Trichocoleus sp. FACHB-46: one gene and its partner. Each later gene encodes a partner of the first gene's protein in a complex. Links are inferred from orthologs where the notes say so. Each region holds a gene or a part of one and is shown in the gene's direction. Other genes may lie near its edges. The genes, in order: pheS and pheT.

Region 1 (10,285 bases):
AGCGCAAACAATTTGAACAAGCTTTGCGGGAGAGTGAACAGCGATTTCGGTTGCTAGCCGAAAACTCAACCGATATGATTTCGCAGCACACCCCTGACGGTACGTTTCTTTATGTTTCGCCTGCCTGCCGTATGCTGCTAGGGTATGAACCTGAAGAATTATTAGGCAAATCTGCCTACGATTATCATCATCCGGATGATGTTGATGCCGTACGCGTCGTCCATACCAATATTCTAGAGCTGCCAGAAACTTACTCAGTGTCTTATCGCTTTCGGCATCAGCAAGGACATTACCTCTGGCTAGAATCTACCGCCAAAACCATTCGATCTTCAGAAACTCAAACCATTCAAGAAATCCAAATTTCTTCTCGTGATATTACCGAACGTAAGCGGGCAGAAGTTGATATTTATAACGCTCTAGCCAAGGAAAAAGAGCTGAGCCAGCTCAAGTCTAGTTTTGTCTCTATGGTTTCGCATGAATTCCGCAATCCACTTAGCGCGATCGTCCTATCGAGCGAATTACTAGAACGCTATACCCAAAAAGCGAGTGAAGAGCAGAAAACGAAATATTTCAAGCGAATTCATGCGGCTACAAAACGGATGACTGAGTTGCTGGACGAGGTTTTAATCATTGGTCGAGCCGAAGCGGGCCAACTGAAGTGCCAGCCGATGCCATTGTTATTAGAAGAATTCTGTCAAGAATTGGTAGATGAACTGCGCCTCAGTATCGGTCAACAGTACCAGCTCGTGTTCACTAGTACAGGCCAAGGTCATGCAACCGAGGCTTGTATGGATGAAAATTTGCTGCGGCATATCTTGGGGAATTTAATTTCTAATGCTGCTAAATACTCTCCTACGAACAGCACGATTCACTTGAACTTGATTTACGAGAATGACCTTGTAGTTTTTCAGATCCAAGATCAAGGGATTGGGATTCCGGAAGAAGACCAACAGCGACTATTTGACTCGTTTTATCGAGCCACTAATGTAGGAACAATTCCAGGAACAGGACTAGGGCTGGCGATCGTGAAGAAATGTGTAGATGCTCATCACGGTCAAGTTGAGGTCACCAGTCACTTAGATGCAGGAACCAAGTTTACTGTCACGTTGCCGCTACATAGCTCAGCGCCTGCCTGCAAAATTCCTTTGGATATCCCAGAGTTTGATCAGGCCCCAGATTTAGCCTAAGGAATGGAAATAGAGTAGAGTAAGCGATCGACGATCGCCCGTCCTCGTTGACCCCTAGCAGGAATGATGCGATGTGACAGGACGTAGGGGGCCAAAAACTTAACATCGTCAGGAATCACATAATCACGGTCATCTAGAAAGGCTAGAGCTTGTGCGGCCCGTTGCAGGGCGACAGTTCCCCGTGGACTTACCCCCAAAGTAATTTCCTCATCTTCGCGGGTCGCTCGTACCAAGTTCAAAATGTATTGCTGCAAAGAAGGCTCTACTTTGACCGCAGAACATAACCGTCGTAACTCCTGAATATCTTCTAGCGATAAACAAGGTTGCAATTCGTTGACGCTAACTCCAGATTGCAAGCGTTGTAGCATCTGCAATTCTTCTTGTTCACTCGGATAACCCAGGGTCAGGGAGAGGGCAAAGCGGTCCATCTGGGCTTCGGGGAGTGGAAATGTACCTTGGTACTCAACTGGGTTTTGGGTAGCAATGACAAAAAACGGGCTAGGAACAGGCCGAGAAGTCCCATCTACTGTCACCTGCCGTTCTTCCATGACTTCTAGTAGCGCTGACTGAGTACGTGGCGTGGCCCGGTTAATTTCGTCAGTGAGTAGCACGTTCGCAAAGACAGGTCCTGGCAGAAACTCAAATTCACCAGAGCGGGGATTCCAAATATTAGTGCCTGTGACATCGCTGGGCAACAAATCCGGGGTGCATTGCAAGCGCTGAAATTTGCCGTCAATGGAGCGAGCTAAAGACTTAGCCAGCAGGGTTTTACCCACTCCCGGAACATCCTCTAGCAAGGCATGACCTCCAGAAATGAGCGCGACTAAAACTAATCGGATGGCTTCGGCTTTCCCAACAATCGTCTGACTGAGATTTTGAGTTAGCCGTTCGATACGCTCTCGCATGACTGGTTGTTGCTCCCTAAGGATGACCCTTGATTGATCATGTCAGGATTTTCCCTAAGTGAGGATGGGAAGTTTACTGGATTTACTGCCTCAATGCTCACTCAGGGCTGATCGATAGACGTTGGCGCTCAGAGATTGGCTTAGGCACTCGCCTTAAAACTGAGTTTTAAAAGCCTAGGTCTTAGAAGCCTAGGTTCTAAACACTTGGTGCAGTAGCCAAGAGCGATCGCGCTGATAAGCAATCTGCTTGAATCTGAGTCTTTAGCGCCTCTAAGGAAGCAAACTTTTGCTCCGGACGTAAAAAGTACTTCAAGCTGACGATCAACGTCTGTTCATATAAATCCCCGTCCCAATCTAACAAATGAATTTCGACAGTGCGACTAACGCCATTCACTGTAGGACGGTGACCAATATTCATCACTGCTGAGCAAGGGGTCTGTAGGCCGCTCAAGGTGGAGCTTTGAACTTGCACGGCATAAACTCCGTGGCTGGGAAGAAATTTTTCAGGTGGTAGTTGAAGGTTAGCGGTGGGAAATCCAATCGTTCTGCCCAATTGCTGCCCCCATACAACCTGACCCATCAAGCTGTAGGGCCGCCCCAAGAGGCGATTGGCTCGTTGCAGATCTCCGGCTTGCAAAGCTGTACGAATATTGGAACTACTGATTCGCTCGTCTGCACAAGTGCAAAGTGGCACCGTACTAACTGCAATGCCATACGTGGCGGCGATCGCTTGTAAATCTGCGGCAGTTCCAGCGCGTTGCCGTCCGAAGCGAAAGTCAACTCCCACACTAATTTGTTGGGCCTGGAGGCGTTGGACCAGAATTTCTTCGACAAAGGCTTGAGGGCTTAAATCTGCTAACTCGCGATCGAACGGTAGTAGTACAAGCTGACGAACCCCCATTGCCTGGAGTTGCAAAACTTTTTCGTTCAAGGGGGTCAACAAAGCTCTGGGTTGCCCAGAAAAGAATTCTTGAGGGTGGGGATTGAAGGTGACGACTGTAGGGTAAGGCAGCTCAGAATTGGTTTCTGCCGCGATCGCTGCGCTAGGACTGAGCAGCAGACTCTCGTTCGGCTCAGCGATCGTAAACAAATCATCCTTAAAAAAGGAAGTTGTTAGTGGCTGAACGGATGCAACGGAATTTAAGACAGGCTGAATGACCTGCCGATGCCCTCGATGAACGCCATCAAAATTTCCTAGGGCAACAGCGGTTGGTGTTAAGACGGATGTTAGCGAAGAAGTAACCCACACGCTTTACATTTTTACACATAGCGAGAGCTTGTGAACGCAAAGATTTTAGCTAACTTCAGGGGTCTCGCAGTAGAGGCCGTTAAGCGGAGGCAGAAATGGTTGCTTCGACGACTGATTCTGGTTCTAACTCTGCCGCGGGCAACGTAGCCGCAGTGGTGATCTGAATTGATAAGCCTTCCCAAGCCATGAGACTATTCGGAAAAACTCGTGCGACCTGTTCGCCCACCTGATCAAGGAAATCATCGCTGTGGACTGGGTCGTGGTGGAAGATGACCAGCTTTTTGACGCCTGCTGCTTTGGCAATTTTGACGGCTTCTTGCCAAGTGGAATGGCCCCAGCCAACCTTACTGGTCTTGGGTGAGTGGTATTCTTCGTCGGTATAAGTGGCGTCGTAAATCAAAACATCCGCTTCTCTAGCCAACCAGAGCACATTCTCATCTAAGCGGTCTGGAAAATGCTCCGTATCGGTGACGTAAGCGACTGCATGATCTTTCCAAGAAACCCGGTAACCAATGGCTTCCCCAGGGTGATTGAGCGGCGCATTTTCGATCGTAATATCGTCGATTTGCAGAGGCTGACCAACTTCAATGCTTTGAAAATCAAGCTCTGCTCCCATCACTTGTAATGGCACTGGAAAGTTGGGATGCAACATTTGATCATTCAAGCGCTGCTCCACGTCTGAGCCATTCGGGGCGATCGCTCCATAGATATGAAAGCGATTGCCTTTAATAAAGGCAGGGGTAAAGAACGGAAAGCCCTGAATATGGTCCCAATGGGAGTGCGTAAAAAACATGTAGGCTTCTACAGGCATAGCAGATAACATGCTTTGCCCTAGAACCCGGAGGCCAGTGCCGCCATCAAAAATCAAGCGCTGACCATTGATGCGCATTTCAACGCAAGGTGTATTGCCGCCGTAACGAACCGTTTCAGATCCAGGGCAAGCAATACTGCCCCTGACTCCCCAAAAATTAACTGTAAATTGGTTGTGCATGCTCTAGCTGAACTTGATTGCCGATTAATGCGGAGTCCTCTCACGCCCGATGGCTCACTAACCCTCACCCTGGATACTGCGAACAGTGAAATCTATAAATAATTTAGTTTGGAGAAACTCCCTATGATTCCAACTTAATCAAAATTGTTCCCTCTGGTAGTGATCGAAGCCCTATTTTTAAGAGATTCTCAGCACTTAACTCAGAACTTTGAACCGCAAGTAGCTTTTTATTTCTGCTGTTAAAGCGATGGGTAGTCCGGGAAATTTAGTTGCCACTTCTGTAAATTGGTGAGCCCGTCTACAGAAGTTAAGTTGTACTGGAGGGGCGTAACAGTAATGTAATTGTTCCGAATGGCTTGCACATCCGTAATTGCTTCGTTGCCCTCCTTAAGATCGACTTCATCCGTGACATCCTCCAGCAACTCACCCGCCAACCAGTAATAAGTTTTGCCTCTAGGGTCTAGGCGTTTCTGAAAAATGTCTGTGTAACGACGAACTCCTTGGCGAGTGATGGCAACCCCCATAATGTCTGGTTGCGTGACTGCGGGTACGTTCACGTTAAGCAGGACAAGCTTGGGCAAAGGGTGTTGAGTCAGTTGGGTTAATAAGATTTGGGCGAAGCGTACAGCTGGTTGAAATTCTCTACAGCTGAAACTGGTCAAGCTAAAAGCAATGCTAGGAATTCCTTCGAGCACCCCTTCCATGGCTGCTGAGACTGTGCCTGAGTAGAGCACATCAGTGCCAAGATTAGAGCCGTGATTAATGCCGGAGAGCACAAAATCTGGTGGATTGTCCAGGAGGGCTCCTAAAGCCAACTTAACACAATCTGAAGGGGTGCCCGAACAAGCCCAAGCTTTAATGCTGGGATGAAAGACTGATTCAACTTCTTCTGCTCGGATGGGGCTATGCAAAGTTAAGCCGTGGCCTGTAGCCGATCGCTCTCGATCGGGGCAAACGACTGTGACTTCATGACCTGCCTCAGCCATCCCATTCGCTAGGCTACGAATGCCGAGGGCATAAATGCCATCGTCGTTACTAACAAGGAGTCTCATGGAGTAATTCGACGCAATAGTATTGTCAATGGTCTACCAGACTTTGATTGTGCCTGACATCGCAGATTGTGTAACTGCAATGACAAGCCGAAGAGATGATTCTGACGATCGGTTGATGAAACACTACCTGGGAAAACCCTGTCCAAAACAGAACGCTAGCCTCTAAACTGGCATTATGCAGAGCAACGTTTCACGGGTAAGCGCTGCGCTCAAGATTATTGTTTTACGAACAACCCCTAGCATGACTCATCAGACTAGCGATCTGGAAGCCCAATTAGATGCGCTGCGCCAAGAAGGGCAACAGGCGATCGCCACTGCCGAAACTCTGGAGCAATTGGATCAACTCCGTGTCAAGTACCTGGGGAAAAAAGGCCAACTCTCCCAAGCCCTCGGGGGGATGGGTAAGTTACCACCTGAGGAGCGTCCTCGGATTGGGGCTTTGACCAATGAAGTCAAAGAAGCTTTGCAAAACGATTTAGACACTAAGCGCACAGCACTGCAAGCAGCTCAGATTCAAGCCCAATTGGAAGCTGAAACTCTGGATGTGACGATGCCAGGGATGTATCGGCCTCAAGGGCGAATGCACCCGCTGAATAGCACGATTGACCGCGCCTTAGATATTTTTACGGGTTTGGGCTACACCGTGGCTCAAGGCCCAGAGATGGAAACAGACTACTACAACTTTGAAGCTCTGAACTTCCAGCCAGACCATCCCGCTCGGGATATGCAGGATACGCTGTATTTGACGGATGGGAATTTGTTGCGGACCCACACCTCGACGGTGCAAATTCGCTACATGGAAGAAAACGACCCCCCTATCCGCGTGGCAGTACCGGGGCGGGTGTATCGTCGTGACACAGTAGACGCGACTCACTCTGCTGTCTTTCACCAAATTGAAATTCTGGCAGTGGATGAAGGACTAACTTTCTCGGATCTCCGAGGCACAATTAAAGTCTTTCTGGAAGCCATGTTTGGCGATGTGCCCATCCGTTTTCGTCCCAGTTTCTTCCCCTTTACCGAACCTTCGGCAGAAGTAGATGTGCAGTGGAAAGGTCGCTGGTTAGAAGTTCTCGGTTGTGGAATGGTTGACCCTAACGTGCTCAAAGCTGTCGGTTATGACCCGGAAGTTTACACGGGTTTCGCGGCTGGCTTTGGGGTGGAGCGTTTAGCGATGGTCCTGCACCAGATTGACGATATTCGGCGGCTTTACAACAGCGATCTGCGATTTTTACGTCAGTTCTAGCCAGATAGATCATCGTTAAACTCAGCGCTTTAAACTTGAGCAGTAACTCGATCTTGCGAAATCGTTGGAGGTGGACATTGCAGCCGATGGTTTCGCAAGAAGACTGTGGCTTCTGAGACTGCTAAGGGAGCACTGAGCAAGTAACCCTGGATGGTTTGGCATTGTAGCGATCGCAACCGTTCCAGCTGAGCTTGAGTTTCCACTCCCTCGGCAATTACATTGAGATTTAGCCCCTGCCCTAAAGCAATTACCGCACTGACAATGGCAGCATCCTGGGGACTAAGCGATAAATCTCGAATGAAAGACTGATCAATTTTGAGTGTATGGAGGGGAAATTTCTTCAGATACCCTAATGAAGAGTAACCTGCGCCAAAATCATCCATTGCCAAGGAAACTCCCATTTTGTTTAAGTCATGCAAAACTTCACAAGTAGAGTCGGCATTTTGCATGACGGTCGTTTCAGTAATTTCAAGTTCTAAAAATTCAGGCCCAAGCTCAGTTTCGGCGAGAGTGCGAGCGACGATTCCGACCAGTTCAGGTTGCTGAAATTGCCGCGCTGATAGGTTGACAGAAACCCGCGATCGCATGAAGCCTGCCTGATGCCATTGCTTTGCTTGCTGACAAGCGGTTCGCAGCACCCACTCTCCAATGGCAACGATTAAACCATTTTCTTCGGCCAATGGAATAAATGCTTTCGGGTCTAGTAACCCCAGTTCCGGATGCTGCCACCGCACCAAAGCTTCCATGCAAGTAATTTGCTGGTTGGTTAGGTTGATTTGCGGTTGGTAGTAGACTACAAACTCCCCTCGTTCTAGGGCATGGTGGAGATTGCTTTCTAGCTCCAACCGAGCCGATGCCTGAGCGTTAAGAGCCGCAGTATAGAACTGGTAGTTGTTTCGTCCTTGGGCTTTGGCTTGATAAAGGGCAGCATCGGCGTTTCTTAAGAGTGTAGGAACGTCTTCGCCATCTTGCGGATACAGGGCGATGCCGATGCTGCTAGTGATGTATAGCTCATGTCCCTCTAGGGTAAAAGCAGGTCTAAGCGCTTCTAACACCCGTCGGGCAATTCTGCTGGCGTCTTCAGGACAGCTCAAATCTGGCAGTAGCAGCGTAAACTCATCGCCGCCCCAACGAGCCACAATATCTTCCTCGCGTAGACAACTGGCAATGCGCTGCGCCGACAACTGCAAAAGCTGATCTCCTACCGCATGCCCTAGAGTGTCGTTGATTGCCTTGAAGCGATCTAAATCCAGAAACATCACGGCTACGTTTTTGTCACTGCACCGCGCTTGGGTGAGTGATGGCAATAACCAGTTGTTGAAGCAAATGCGATTGGGTAGCCCAGTCAGTAAGTCGTGAAAGGCTTGATAACGAATTGTGGCTGCTGCTTGCTCTCGTTTCAAAGCTCCGCCAATACTGGCAGCCATTGCAATCAAAATGGATTCTTCACTCTTCGACCAGCAGCGTTCTGTCGTACAGTCGTCAAAGCCGATGTAACCCCAAAAGTGCTGATCAATCAGAATTGGTACCATTAAAATCGCCAGAATTTGATCCCGCTCTAGGAGGTTCTGCTCCACCAGAGGAAAATCACAAGTAATCCCGCTAATCGATTGGCCTGTAGATAAAGCTTCGTACCAGCGGCTAAGACCAGATTCTCGGTAAGGTTGATTTTGCCAATAGGATTGGTGAATTGTTGGAGCGATCGCCTCGTGAGTCCATTCAAATCGCATACTCATCGCCACCTCAGTAGTAATGGGATGCGGATGATTTTCATAGATATAAACGCGATCAACTCCTGCTGCCGTGCCTAGAGTTGCTAGTGCTGCTGCGATCGCGGCGTCGCAGTTAGGATTGGTCAATAGGTGCTGAGTCGCTTCTGCCACGCCTTGCAGTAGACTTTCTCGCTTGTGTAGTTCTGCCTCTGCTTGTTTACGAGCACTGATATCTTCAACAGTCCCTTCGTAGCCAATGAGTTGGCCTTGGTCATCCCGAATAGTTCGAGCATTTTCGGAAATCCAAATAATCGTGCCGTCCTTGCGGTAGATCTGAGACTCAAATCCCCACACAGCTTCTTGGGTTTGAATCCGCTGCATGAATTCAGCTCGACTGCTGGGATCGACATAAAGTTGATGCTGGATATCCGTTAAGGTGACCATCAACTCTTCTGAGGAATCGTAGCCGTAAATCTTTGCCAACATCGGGTTGGCAGTTAAATATTGCCCATTCGTCGTGGTCTGAAAAATACCTTCAACTGCGTTTTCAAAAATACTGCGATACTTTGCTTCGGCTTGCCGTAGGGCTTCCTCAGCTTGCTTGCGCTCGGTAATATCTTTGACTGCTCCTAAAATTCGTACGACTCGTTGTTGCTCAGCATCCCATTCCGGTCGAGCATAATCACGTAGCCAACAAATCGCGCCCGTTTTATTCACAATGCGATATTCCAGAATACTAGGCTGATTAGCTGAGATCTGCTGGGCAAAAGGGTAGGTCAAGGCTAAATCTTCTGGGTGAATCAAGCTGACCCAACCGCCCAAGGCATTTATCTCATCCAGCGTGTAGTCAGTGATGCGATAAAAGGCTTCAGTGGCCCATTCAGTCACCAATTCGCCGTCCGGTTCAATCCGGACTGAGTAAACATAGTCAGAGGCCATGCCCGAAATAGCCCGATGTCGTGCTTCACTCTCCCGCAGACACTGCTCGGCTTGTTTGCGCTCTGTAATGTCTTCCATCAGACCCAAGAGTCCAATAACCTGACCCTCTGCGTTATGAATGGGCAATTTATTCACATGCATCCAGACTTGGCGGCCATCTTGATGCTGCTTAGATTCAACAATGTCTAGCTCTGGGACTCCAGTTGCGATAATGCGTCGGTCTTGCTCCAAATAATACTCAATCTCTGGCGGCGTCCAAGGTAGCTGATCGTCAGTCTTGCCAATTGCCGCGGTGGGTTGGGTCAGACCTGCCAACTCTGCCCAACTCTTGTTACAGCCTAGATAAACAGATTGAGTATCTTTCCAAAAAATGTACTGAGGAATGTTGTCTAGAACGAGCCGCAAAAACTCTTGTTGCTCTTTCAAGGCTCTTTCGGCTCGCTTAAGTTGCAAGATTGCACCTAACTGAGCAGTTACAGCAGTCACCAATTCCACTAGGCGCTGGTCTTCGGAGCAAGCTTCAAACATAAAGAAGATCAAGACCGCAACCACTTCCCCTCTCGCCAGAATAGGCATTGCCAGCCCTGCTTTGAGCTTTGCCTCCAGAGCAATTTCAGTCCTCAAAAAGCTCGTTGAGGCTTCCTGAGATACATCTTGAATCCATTCTGGTTTCTGCTTAGCCCAAACCCGCCCAGGCAACCCTACTCCTGGCTGGAAATGTATCGCTTGACTCAGTGCTCTAAATTTATCTAGTGAAGTAGATTCGTTATACCAAGCCGAACTACATTCCAATCTGGTTTGTGTGGGATCGGGGAGCCAAGCTTCTCCATACCTCCACCCCGTGGCTTCGCATACCTGTTGAAGTGCCACCTGCAAAGCCGTTGCTAAGTCTGGAGATTCACTAATGGCTAACGAAAGGGTTTGTAGAAGTTTAGCTTCTGCCTCAACCTGCGGGAGTTGAAAATTTGACTTGGTCAGGCTCTGACTTGCATCCACAGAATTTTGTT
Region 2 (10,537 bases), on another replicon or contig:
TTACGAGCTGAAGCTGCTCGCTCTCTGGCGGCGCTTGACCTGCCTGGATACGCAATCGGCGGTGTGAGTGTGGGCGAGCCACCCGAACTGATCGAACAAATTGTTAAAGCGACGACACCTTTGCTGCCCGTAGACAAACCCCGCTATCTCATGGGTGTAGGCACTTACCGCGAAATGGCTCAAGCGATCGCGGCGGGCATGGATTTGTTTGACTGTGTCATTCCCACTCGGCTGGCGCGGCATGGCAACGCTTTAGTTCGAGGCGATCGCTGGAACCTTAAGAATGCGCGGTTTCGGGAAGACTTTACGCCCCTGGATGCCACTTGCCCCTGCTATACCTGCCAGAAATTTACGCGGGCATATGTCAGTCACTTGTTGCGATCGCGGGAAATTCTGGCTTACACCCTGCTATCCATTCACAACATCACTGAACTAGTTCGATTTACTCAAGAGATTCGAGCTTCGATCTTACAAGGCTCCTTTGCAGAGGATTTTGCTCGCTGGTTAGCACCTACTTCACCCCCTGCCTCCGTCCCCTAGAAGCGCCAGTCAAAATCGTTGTAACCTCAGCGCCGCCCAGCAAAGCGTGTTAAGATACGTACCAATTCTGAAATCTGTGTTGGAGAGGTAGAGTCATTCATGGAAGCAGCACTGCTGTTGGCAAAACTGCCTGAAGCTTACGCAATCTTCGATCCCCTAGTGGACGTTTTACCCATCATTCCAGTCTTTTTCTTGCTGCTCGCCTTTGTTTGGCAAGCTGCTGTGGGTTTTAGATAAGCTGATAAACCTGTCTAAATCACCGATAAGATACCTGATTAAAAAAGGATGGCTATTCTGTTTATGAGTAGCCATCCTTTTTTAGTTTTTTTTTGGCTCTTAATGAGAACAGCCTGGGTCGCAAGTAGTCTCAGCAGAGATTAGGTCGCACGTGCAGACATTACCTTTTGATAGGCTGGCCGTTCTGTAACTTGCTTTAAGTAAGCTAGGAGGCCAGGATAAGCACTGAAATCTAATTTCAGCATCAAGGGCATATAGGCTAGCATTGACCCCACTGCCACATCTGCGACACTAAATTCAGGGCCAAGCAAATAAGGTTGTTGCTCAAAAATTTGGTTCAGCGCAGGAAATAGGCGGGCGGATTCCCGTTCTCGACTCGCCTCAACAAAAATTCCTGGCCCCAGCGTCGCATTAGCAAACAAAACCCACTGAGCAATCTCACCTCGCTGCTCAGATGAAGTAGAGGTCTGGCCATATTTCTCAGCCAAGTACAGCAAGATCGCGCCTGATTCCCAAAGGTGATAGTTTCCATCCGCGATCGCAGGCACTTTCCCCATTGGGTTGATCGCCAGAAACTCAGGCTGTAAGTGCGCCCCCGCCTGCATATCTAGCAAGACAAACTCGTAGGGAAGGCCAATTTCTTCCAGATACCACTGCACAATAGATGCTCGACTACGGGCTCCACCATAGAGCTTGAGCATGAATGGACTCCTCGGCTAAATAACTTACCAAAGTCCTTTTTTACCACCCGGACGCACCGTTGCCCAGTTGGTGCGAGCCGCAGATAACTGTTCGTCCGTTACTTTAGCACCTGTCAAATTAGCGCCACACAGATTTGCACCCCGCAAGTTGGCATTCGCAAGATAAGCATGGCTCAGATCCGCGCCGCGTAAGTCAGCCCCTTCCAAGTCCGCATGGCTTAAATAAGCTCTAGACAAGTTGGCATCTCGAAGATTAATGCCGTTTAAGCTGGCTCGCCCAAAATCAGCATTGAAGAGATTCGCACCTTGGAGGTTGGCGTTGTTCAGTTTGGATTGGTGAAAAATTGCTCCGGATAGACTGGCGCGTTGCAGACTCAAGAGACTCAAGTCATAGGCTGCAAAATCACGTCGGCCTTTAGAGTAAGCCAGTTGTAAAGCTTGGGCATCAATTTTTGGTGGTACTTTTGGCTGCCCAGTGGTAGACCCTTTACTGCGTAGAGCAGTCAGTGAGGAGGGTTTCGCAGCTAACACTCGATTACGAGACATGCCTGACTGCAAACTCGTGGAGTCTGATTTTGCCTGTCGAGCTCGAATTGCCATTGCTACCCGTGCGGCGGGAGAAGCGGTGACAGGGCTACCGGTCTCATCTGTGCGATCGCCTGACTGACGACGAGTCGGGTTCTGAGGATTACCCTGGTTCTGAGTTGACATACTCTTAGCCAGACTGTCTAGATAAGGCTCTAGATCTAAGGCTCGGAGAATTTCAGCCGCAGACTGAAAGCGGTGACGTACCGAAACTTCTAGCATTTTCCGCAGCACACTCGCAAAGTGCTCCGTAACATGCACATGCTTCTCCCACATGAGTTCCCCTGTGGCTGGGTCGTAGTCTAAATCTTTAGGAGATTTTCCGGTTAGGAGATAAATGCAAGTCACGCCGACGGCATATATGTCACTGGCATATACAGGACGCATCGCCATCTGCTCTGGCGGTGCATAGCCAGGTGTCCCAATCGCGTAGGCAGTTAATGCCGTTTGCTCCGACACACTCATGGAGGTTTGGCTGACCTGATCTTTCACGGCACCGAAGTCAATCAGTACCAGCTTGGCATCTTGAGTGCGGCGAATAATGTTGGCAGGCTTAATGTCGCGGTGAATGACTTGTTGGCTGTGGACGTATTGCAAAACAGGCAGAATTTCGCTGAGGAATTGCTTAATTCCTGCTTCGCTTAAGGGGCCACCTCGCTTGATCTCTTGTTGTAGAGTGGCACCACCAACGTATTCCTGAACTAGATAGAATTCTTGGTTTGCTTCAAAATAATCGAGCAAACGCGGCACTTGGGGATGGCTACCAATTTTGCCCAAAGTTTTTGCTTCTCGACGAAACAAATCCCGCGCCATTTGCAGGACGTGGGGCGCGGTTGAGGTAGGCCGCAACTGCTTGAGGACACAGTTGGGTTCTCCTGGCAACGATTCATCAATTGCCAGAAAGGTGGCTCCAAATCCACCTTGTCCTAGCGCTTGGCTAATTCGATAGCGATCGCGAAGCAATAGCTTAGAGCCACAGGCCTGACATAATTCAGTGTGGGTTATGTTCTCAGGATTAGGACAGGCTGGATTTATGCAGTAGCTCATTCAGCATCACCCACTACAACTTCGCTCACTTGGGAATATTCCTATTCCACCTTAATTATCTGGCTAGAAACGACGAAGCGTAGTGTAGGTCATGCGGGAAAACCCTTGAAGACTTGCTAAAGTTACGTGGAGATTCCTTAAAGCATCTGTAAATCCCCAAGTATCTACGGTCATCGTCGTTACTTCAACCATACATTCTGTAGAAAGAATGCCCTGAATTTGTCTGCAAACCACTAATAACTCACGTAATTAGTTGATTTTGCAGTGGTTTAACCTTTTGGTGTTAGCTATCTGGCGCAGCCCTGCCTAGAAAGTGCGATCGCTTCTAGCCGTATCAGCCAATGAATAACTTAATTTTGACCGAACTCTTCAGGCTTGAGTCAGTTCTAACAGATTTTGTCACGATTTCTTCTAAACTGACAATCGCAACTCCAGGCATTGGGATCCTTGAGCGCTACAATAATTTGGCTGACATCGGTTGACATAAGTATTTAAGCAGGGCAATGCGTATTTCTCTGAACTGGCTGCGGGAACTGGTGGACATTACAATGACCCCAGAGGAACTGGCTGAAGCCCTGACGATGGCTGGGTTTGAGGTTGAAGATATTGAAGACCGCCGGACTTGGGCGAATGGGGTGGTGGTCGGAAAAGTTTTAGAGTGCCAACCTCACCCCAACGCTGACAAGTTGCGGGTTTGCCAAGTCGATATTGGTGCAGATGAACCTGCCAATATTGTCTGCGGGGCGGCGAATGTCCGAGCCGACGCTTATGTACCCGTAGCAACCTTAGGCACCTATCTACCAAACATTGACCTAAAAATTCGTCCAGCCAAATTGCGAGGCGTGCCCTCAGCAGGGATGATTTGTTCGCTGACGGAATTAGGTTTAGCCAAAGAATCAGAAGGCATTCACATCTTTACCCAAGCAGACTTAAAGCCTGGTAGTGATGTGCGGCCCCTCCTAGGTTTAGAAGATGTGATTTTGGATGTCACTTCGACGGCCAATCGAGCCGATGCCCTCAGCCTGGTTGGGATTGCGCGGGAAGTTGCCGCCTTTACGGGAGCCACACTGCGCTTACCTGAGCCTGCCGATGTTGCAGTTCAGACGAGTTCTGCTAGCTTGACCTTAAAAATCTCTGAACCACAAGCTTGTCCGACCTACATTGGTACGGTGATTGAGCAGGTCAAGATTGCTCCATCTCCAGCTTGGTTGCAGCAGCGACTCCAATCGTCTGGTGTGCGACCGATTAACAACGTGGTCGATATCACTAACTACGTCTTGTTGGAGTGGGGTCAGCCTCTGCATGCCTTCGATCGCGATCGCCTACAAGCTGTAGCTGGAGGTTCTAACCTCACCCTTGGGGTGCGATTCGCGCAAACAGGAGAATCGCTTAAGACCCTAGATGGTCAGTCCCGCACGCTCCAAGAACAAACACTGTTAATTACAGCCAACGATCGCCCCGTTGCTTTAGCAGGGGTAATGGGCGGAGAAGAAACTGAAGTCCATGAAGGCACCCAAAACTTAGTGCTAGAAGCAGCGCTATTTGATCCAGGAGCTATCCGGCGATCGGCTCGAAGCCAGGGTTTACGTACCGAAGCTTCGGCTCGTTATGAGCGAGGAGTCAACCAAGCCGAGCTAACGGTTGCTTGCCGTCGCGCCTTGCAATTACTCACAGAGTTAGCCCAAGGTACAGTCGTTGCTCAAGAGACAGAAACCCGCGCAGATCAATCTTGGACCCGTTCGATTGAGCTGCGTTTGGATCGCGTCAACCAAATCCTAGGTCCGATTGAGGTCGGGGATGATGTGGGTGACTTGCCTGCTGCTGAGGTAGAGCGGACTTTAACGAGCTTGGGATGTAGCTTGGCCCCCACTTCTCAGCCAGGGGTTTGGACGGTTACGGTGCCACCCTATCGCTACCGCGACTTAGAGCGAGAAATTGACCTGATTGAAGAAATTGCGCGGCTCTACGGCTACAACAAGTTCTGCGATACGCTACCCAACAAAACGGAACCTGGATATCTCTCCGTTGACCAAGTTTTGACTCGCAGAATCCGCGAATGCTTACGGGCTGCTGGTTTAACTGAACTCATTCAATATTCTCTGGTGAAGCCCGGTGAGGATCGGCAGGTTGCGATCGCCAACCCTTTGTTTGTGGAGTATTCAGCTCTCCGCACCGATCTGATCGCTGGTTTGATTGATGCGTTCCAGTACAATTTGGAGCAAGGCAACGGTCCCCTGAATGGTTTTGAAATTGGCCGCATCTTCTGGAAAGAGGAGGATGGATTAGCGGAGGCCGATGCGCTGGGCGGTATTCTTGGCGGCGACCCTAAAGAAGGCAAGTGGCTCCAAAGTGGTCGGGATGTACCACTGTCCTGGTTTGAAGCCAAAGGAATTCTGGACAGCGTTTTTCAGCGCCTAGATATTGCGGTGGAATATCAGCCAGATCGTCGGGACTCTCGTCTCCATCCTGGCCGTACTGCTTCTCTATGGATCAAGGGCAACCGTTTAGGAACATTTGGTCAACTGCATCCGCAACTGCGGCAAGAACGAGGCTTACCTGAGTCTGTGTATGTGTTTGAGTTGGTGCTAGATGTACTCTTAAATGAGTTAGACCAAGACGAAAATATTACCCCTGCTTTCCGTCCTTTCTCAACTTATCCACCGTCTGATCGCGATATTGCTTTCTTTGCCTCCGTACAAGTCTCTGTAGCTGAATTGCAACGCACGATTATTAAGGCGGCGGGAGATCTCCTGGATCGGGTTGAGTTATTCGATGAGTACCGGGGTGAGACTGTACCGACTGGGCAACGCAGCTTGGCTTTCCGTTTGGTGTATCGAGCTAGCGATCGCACTTTGACGGACGCAGATATTGAGCCTGTACACCAGAAGGTGCGCGAGGCTTTAGTAGAAAAGTTCCGTGTTGAGCTGAGAAGTTAATCGTTTATGCCTAAATATGTGATGCAGGGACGTTACTGTGAGAATGTCTTAGAGAAACGCGCTCCTTTTCGCCAAGCTCACTTAGATGGTCTTGCGGCTCAAAAGGCGGCTGGGACTTTGGTTACGATTGGCCCCACGAAGGATTTGGCTCAGTGCTTCGGCATTTATGAGGCGGAAGATGAGCAGACGGTTCGGCAGTTGGTTGAGGCTGATCCTTATTGGCAAAATGGGATCTGGACGGAATACAACGTCTATGAGTGGATTCAGGCGGTTTAAGGTTTAGCGCTAACTGTTTGGATCGCTGGTCTTGAATCGCTGGTCATAGTGTTTCTCTTGAAATCCGAACCTTGGGGGATATCCCCCAAACCCCCTTGTTGGAGGACGCAACCGTCCTCCAAGCCTCCTCCAAAGGGCGCTGGGGTCTAAAATTAAGTTTTTGGTTTATTTGCTGGGCTTAGGTGCTCTTGGCAGAATGCTAGGGCTGTGGTCAGGTTGCTGGTTTGTTGTGGGTAGGTGATTGGGGGACGGGCAATCGCGACTAAGGGTATCCCTAATTCAGCAGCGACTTGTCGCTTTACGTCTTCTCCACCAGCAATGCCAGAGGATTTGGTCACGACTACAGAGATTTGCCAATGTTGCCACAACGCTTTCTCTAGGTCGGGGGAGATGGGAGGACGCATAGCGAACAGGCGGTCGGGAGTAAAGCCTGCGGCGATCGCGGCTTCAATGGCGGTAACGGAGGGTAAGAGCCGAGCAAATAAGGTGGCACGATCTTGCCAAGGCTGAAAGAGGGCCAGAGGTCGATACCCCACAATCAACAACACCCGCTGCCCCTGAAGAATATCCGTCGCCACAAGTTCAGCAAAACTCTGAAAAACTAATCCCTTCTTCTGTCCCTTTTCCCTTTCATCCTTCATTCCTCCTCCTTCATCCTTCCAATCTGGCCGCTCAAACCGAAGATAGGGAATGCCTAACTGGGTGGTGATGGCGATCGCAAGTTGTGAAATCTCTACCGCATAGGGATGGGAGGCATCCAACACTGCCACAATTTCTTGCTGTTGTAGGAAGAATGCGGCTGTCTCTGAGGTTAATCGTCCGACCCAAACTCGCAAGGGTGCATAGTTCTCTGCCCTCTCAATAGAGGAGACATAGAGCTGTTTGGCGATTTCTGTGGTGACTGAGACGGTACAAGCAAGTTGAGCTTCAGCGATCGCAGCGGCTAATTGAGCACTTTCTTGTGTGCCGCCAATTAACCAAATGCGTCCTTTTGTTTTCACTCAACTTGCTTATCTTTTGCAATTGGATTGAGGGTTCAAAACCGCACGTTCAAAACTGCACTTTATAGAGTTGAAATAACTCGCCAGCTTGGGTTTTGACAATTTTTCCACCTGCCGCTTGAATTGTTTTTTTCCAATCCTCTAACGATTCTAAGAATACTTCTGCACCTAAGTAAGTTTCTAGAATGGCCCAGTTTTCTGCTAGAGGTGTGTCTGGATTCAATACGTCAAAGACAAAGGATGCTCCTGGCTTCAGGACTCGCTTGACTGCGGTCATGACGGCTTGCCAGTACTCCAATGGGTAGTAGCAACTAAAGCCAGTCGCGATCGCCAGGTCAAAGAAAGCAGGCTCGTATTTGAGTTGATGAGCGGGAGCCAGTTCTACCCCTTTGAATAGCTTGGAGTTGAGTTGGGGGCCACGAGCAATGAGCGTATCACGGGCAAAGGTGCTCATCTCTTGCCCATAAAATAAAGCGCCCCAGTCGCGCCAGGGATAAATCAAAAAGCTCACACCACAGCCCAAATCTAAGCAGCGCTGATTTTTTTGGGGTTGAGCCATCTTCCAAAACGGAGAGGCAGTTTTCGTTTGCAGGGTTCCTGCGGTCCATTCTTGAAAAATAGGCATCGCTTCTACAGCTTCTGGCAGCTCAAAGGCTTCTCGGCGATATTCGCGATCGAAGCGCTGGGCAACCCCAGCAATCTGAGCTTGCCAGTTGCCGCTAGAGGGACTTAACACATTAGAGAGCAGGTCGCCTGATGAAAACGCTTTCGAGGAACGGCTACTACGTTTCTCAGACATCGCCTAATTCCTCTAACGAAGCTAAATTTCTGTAAAACACTACGCTTGTTTTTAACCCTTCAGTGCTTTGGTAAAGTTTTGGCGATAGGACTTATTCACGATCAGCACTGGCCAAAGCAGCCCTAAGTAGATTCGTCCTTGGCTAAAGTTTGTCCGCCGAAAACCGCTCCAGAACTTCCAGGCTCCACCTGCATAAGCACCTAGTAACAACAGGCTAAGCAGTGTAGTCATGTATCTCTCTCTCCCATTCACACATCAACTTTAGCTGAGCGCCTACTCTACACTCAATGTAGCTTCGATTTGCTGGAAACGTATGTTTGGTCTTGACCTGACTTGGCGATCGCCAGAAAACTTAATGAATTAAGAACTTTATGCAGCAAATCGGAGATTTCAGTATTCTGTAAGAGCATGGATACGGTCTAAAAATTTCACTTCAATCGTAAGCAGAACCTAGATTACTTTTTTCTCTGCTATTCGTTAGTTTCTAGCGCTTGAGATAGTCAACCATTGCAATCTACAAGATGGTTGACCAGAGGGAGTGACTCCGCGATCCGGTTGGTTTGCTTTGTCAAGGAAGATGGCGCTAATCCCCATGAAGCTTACCTTCTGGAGGATACCCACAGTCTTACTGCCATAGGAGACTAGAGAACACGAGTCATTTGACGACTGAGTACAGCACGCAAATAAAAACTAGGAAGGAGGATTTATGCGAGCAGTGCTGATGGCCGGAGGCTCAGGGACGCGGCTCAGACCGCTAACCTGTGATCTTCCTAAACCCATGGTCCCGATTCTAAATCGACCGATCGCCGAGCACATTGTTAATTTATTAAAGCGGCATCGTATTATTGAGATTATTGCGACACTGCATTATTTACCTGATGTAATGCGAGATTACTTCCAAGACGGCAGTGATTTTGGCGTACAAATGACTTATGCCGTAGAGGAAGACCAGCCTTTAGGAACGGCAGGTTGCGTTAAAAATATTTCTGAATTACTTGATCAAACATTTTTAGTAATTAGTGGTGATAGTATCACCGACTTTGATTTAACTGCCGCCATTGAATTTCATAAACAAAAGCGATCAAAAGCAACTTTAGTATTGACCCGTGTGCCCAACCCAATTGAGTTTGGAGTTGTCATTACTGATGAAAAAGATCGTATTCGACGCTTTTTAGAAAAACCTTCAACTAGCGAAATTTTCTCAGACACTGTTAATACTGGCATCTACATTTTGGAGCCAGAAGTTTTAGGCTACCTACCCAACAATCAGGAGTCTGACTTCTCTAAAGATCTCTTTCCTTTACTCCTCGAAAAAGACGAGCCAATGTATGGCTATATCGCTGAGGGATATTGGTGCGATGTTGGCCATTTGGAAGCTTATCGAGACGCTCAATACGATGGGTTGCAACAACGGGTCAAGCTGGATTACGCCTATGAAGAGCGATCGCCCGGTATCTGGATTGGTCAAAATACCCACATCGACTCCACTGCCAAAATTGAAGCGCCAGTGCTAATTGGGCATAACTGCCGAATTGGGTCGAGAGTCCAGATCAGTGCTGGCTCCGTCATTGGCGACAATGTCACGGTAGGGGCCGACGCTGACTTGAAGCGGCCCATTATTTGGAACGGGGCGATCGTTGGAGAAGAAGCTCATCTACGGGCTTGCTGCATTGGCCGTGGCACCAGAGTAGATCGTCGCGCCCATGTGCTGGAAGGCGCCGTGATTGGTTCACTCTCCATCATTGGGGAAGAAGCTCAAGTTAGCCCCAACGTCCGCATCTGGCCCAGCAAGAAAGTTGAGTCCGGAGCGACGCTCAACATCAACTTGATTTGGGGCCATGCCGCTCAACGCAATTTGTTTGGGCAGCGGGGTGTCTCTGGATTAGCCAACGTCGATATTACGCCAGAGTTTGCAGTGAAGCTGGGTGCAGCTTATGGTTCTACCTTGAAACCAGGCGCACAAGTTACGGTTTCTCGCGATCAGCGCAGCATTTCTCGGATGGTGTCGCGATCGCTGATTGCTGGCTTGATGTCGGTCGGCGTGAATGTCCAAAACTTAGAAGCAACGGCGATTCCCGTGGCTCGGACGGCAGTACCCACGTTATCGGTGCGGGGCGGCATTCACGTGCGAGTGCATCCAGAGCGAGCCGACCACATTTTGATTGAGTTCTTTGATCAAAAAGGCATCAACATTTCTAAGGCGCAGGAGAAGAAAATTGAAGGGGCTTATTTTAAAGAAGATTTTCGGCGTGCCTTAATTCACGAAATTGGCAATGTCGTCTACCCCAGCCAAATTATTGACATTTACAGCACTGCCTTTGAGAAGCACATTAACATTGAGGCCGTGCGGCACAGCAGCTCCAAAGTTGTGATCGATTACGTATACGCGGTTTCTGGCGCAGTCCTACCACAGTT

The links.
Region 2: the proteins of pheS (region 1) and pheT are in contact, whole or in part, in a crystal structure (PDB 6P24), measured with the Escherichia coli proteins. The link is inferred for Trichocoleus sp. FACHB-46 from one-to-one orthologs.

What each region holds. Positions count from the first base shown.
Region 1 is NZ_JACJOD010000031.1:138,882-149,166, reverse strand. Bases 4,844-7,626 are described here. They hold pheS (phenylalanine--tRNA ligase subunit alpha), read left to right. Parts: upstream 4,844-5,625; coding sequence 5,626-6,627; downstream 6,628-7,626. Other genes in these bases: H6F72_RS18700 (EAL domain-containing protein), read right to left, coding at 6,657-7,626; surE (5'/3'-nucleotidase SurE), read right to left, coding at 4,844-5,384. In the rest of the region: H6F72_RS18730 (PAS domain S-box protein), read left to right, coding at 1-1,187; H6F72_RS18725 (MoxR family ATPase), read right to left, coding at 1,184-2,092; H6F72_RS18720 (bifunctional riboflavin kinase/FAD synthetase), read right to left, coding at 2,289-3,341; H6F72_RS18715 (MBL fold metallo-hydrolase), read right to left, coding at 3,421-4,332; more of surE, read right to left, coding at 4,572-4,843; more of H6F72_RS18700, read right to left, coding at 7,627-10,285.
Region 2 is NZ_JACJOD010000006.1:517,624-528,160, reverse strand. What follows is about bases 3,295-6,329. They hold pheT (phenylalanine--tRNA ligase subunit beta), read left to right. Parts: upstream 3,295-3,613; coding sequence 3,614-6,046; downstream 6,047-6,329. Other genes in these bases: H6F72_RS02620 (YciI family protein), read left to right, coding at 6,053-6,322. In the rest of the region: tRNA guanosine(34) transglycosylase Tgt, read left to right, coding at 1-540; H6F72_RS02640 (photosystem II reaction center protein K), read left to right, coding at 640-777; H6F72_RS02635 (glutathione S-transferase family protein), read right to left, coding at 918-1,478; H6F72_RS02630 (serine/threonine-protein kinase), read right to left, coding at 1,503-3,110; H6F72_RS02615 (cobalt-precorrin-6A reductase), read right to left, coding at 6,475-7,323; H6F72_RS02610 (class I SAM-dependent methyltransferase), read right to left, coding at 7,373-8,122; H6F72_RS02605 (hypothetical protein), read right to left, coding at 8,174-8,353; H6F72_RS02600 (mannose-1-phosphate guanyltransferase), read left to right, coding at 8,829-10,537.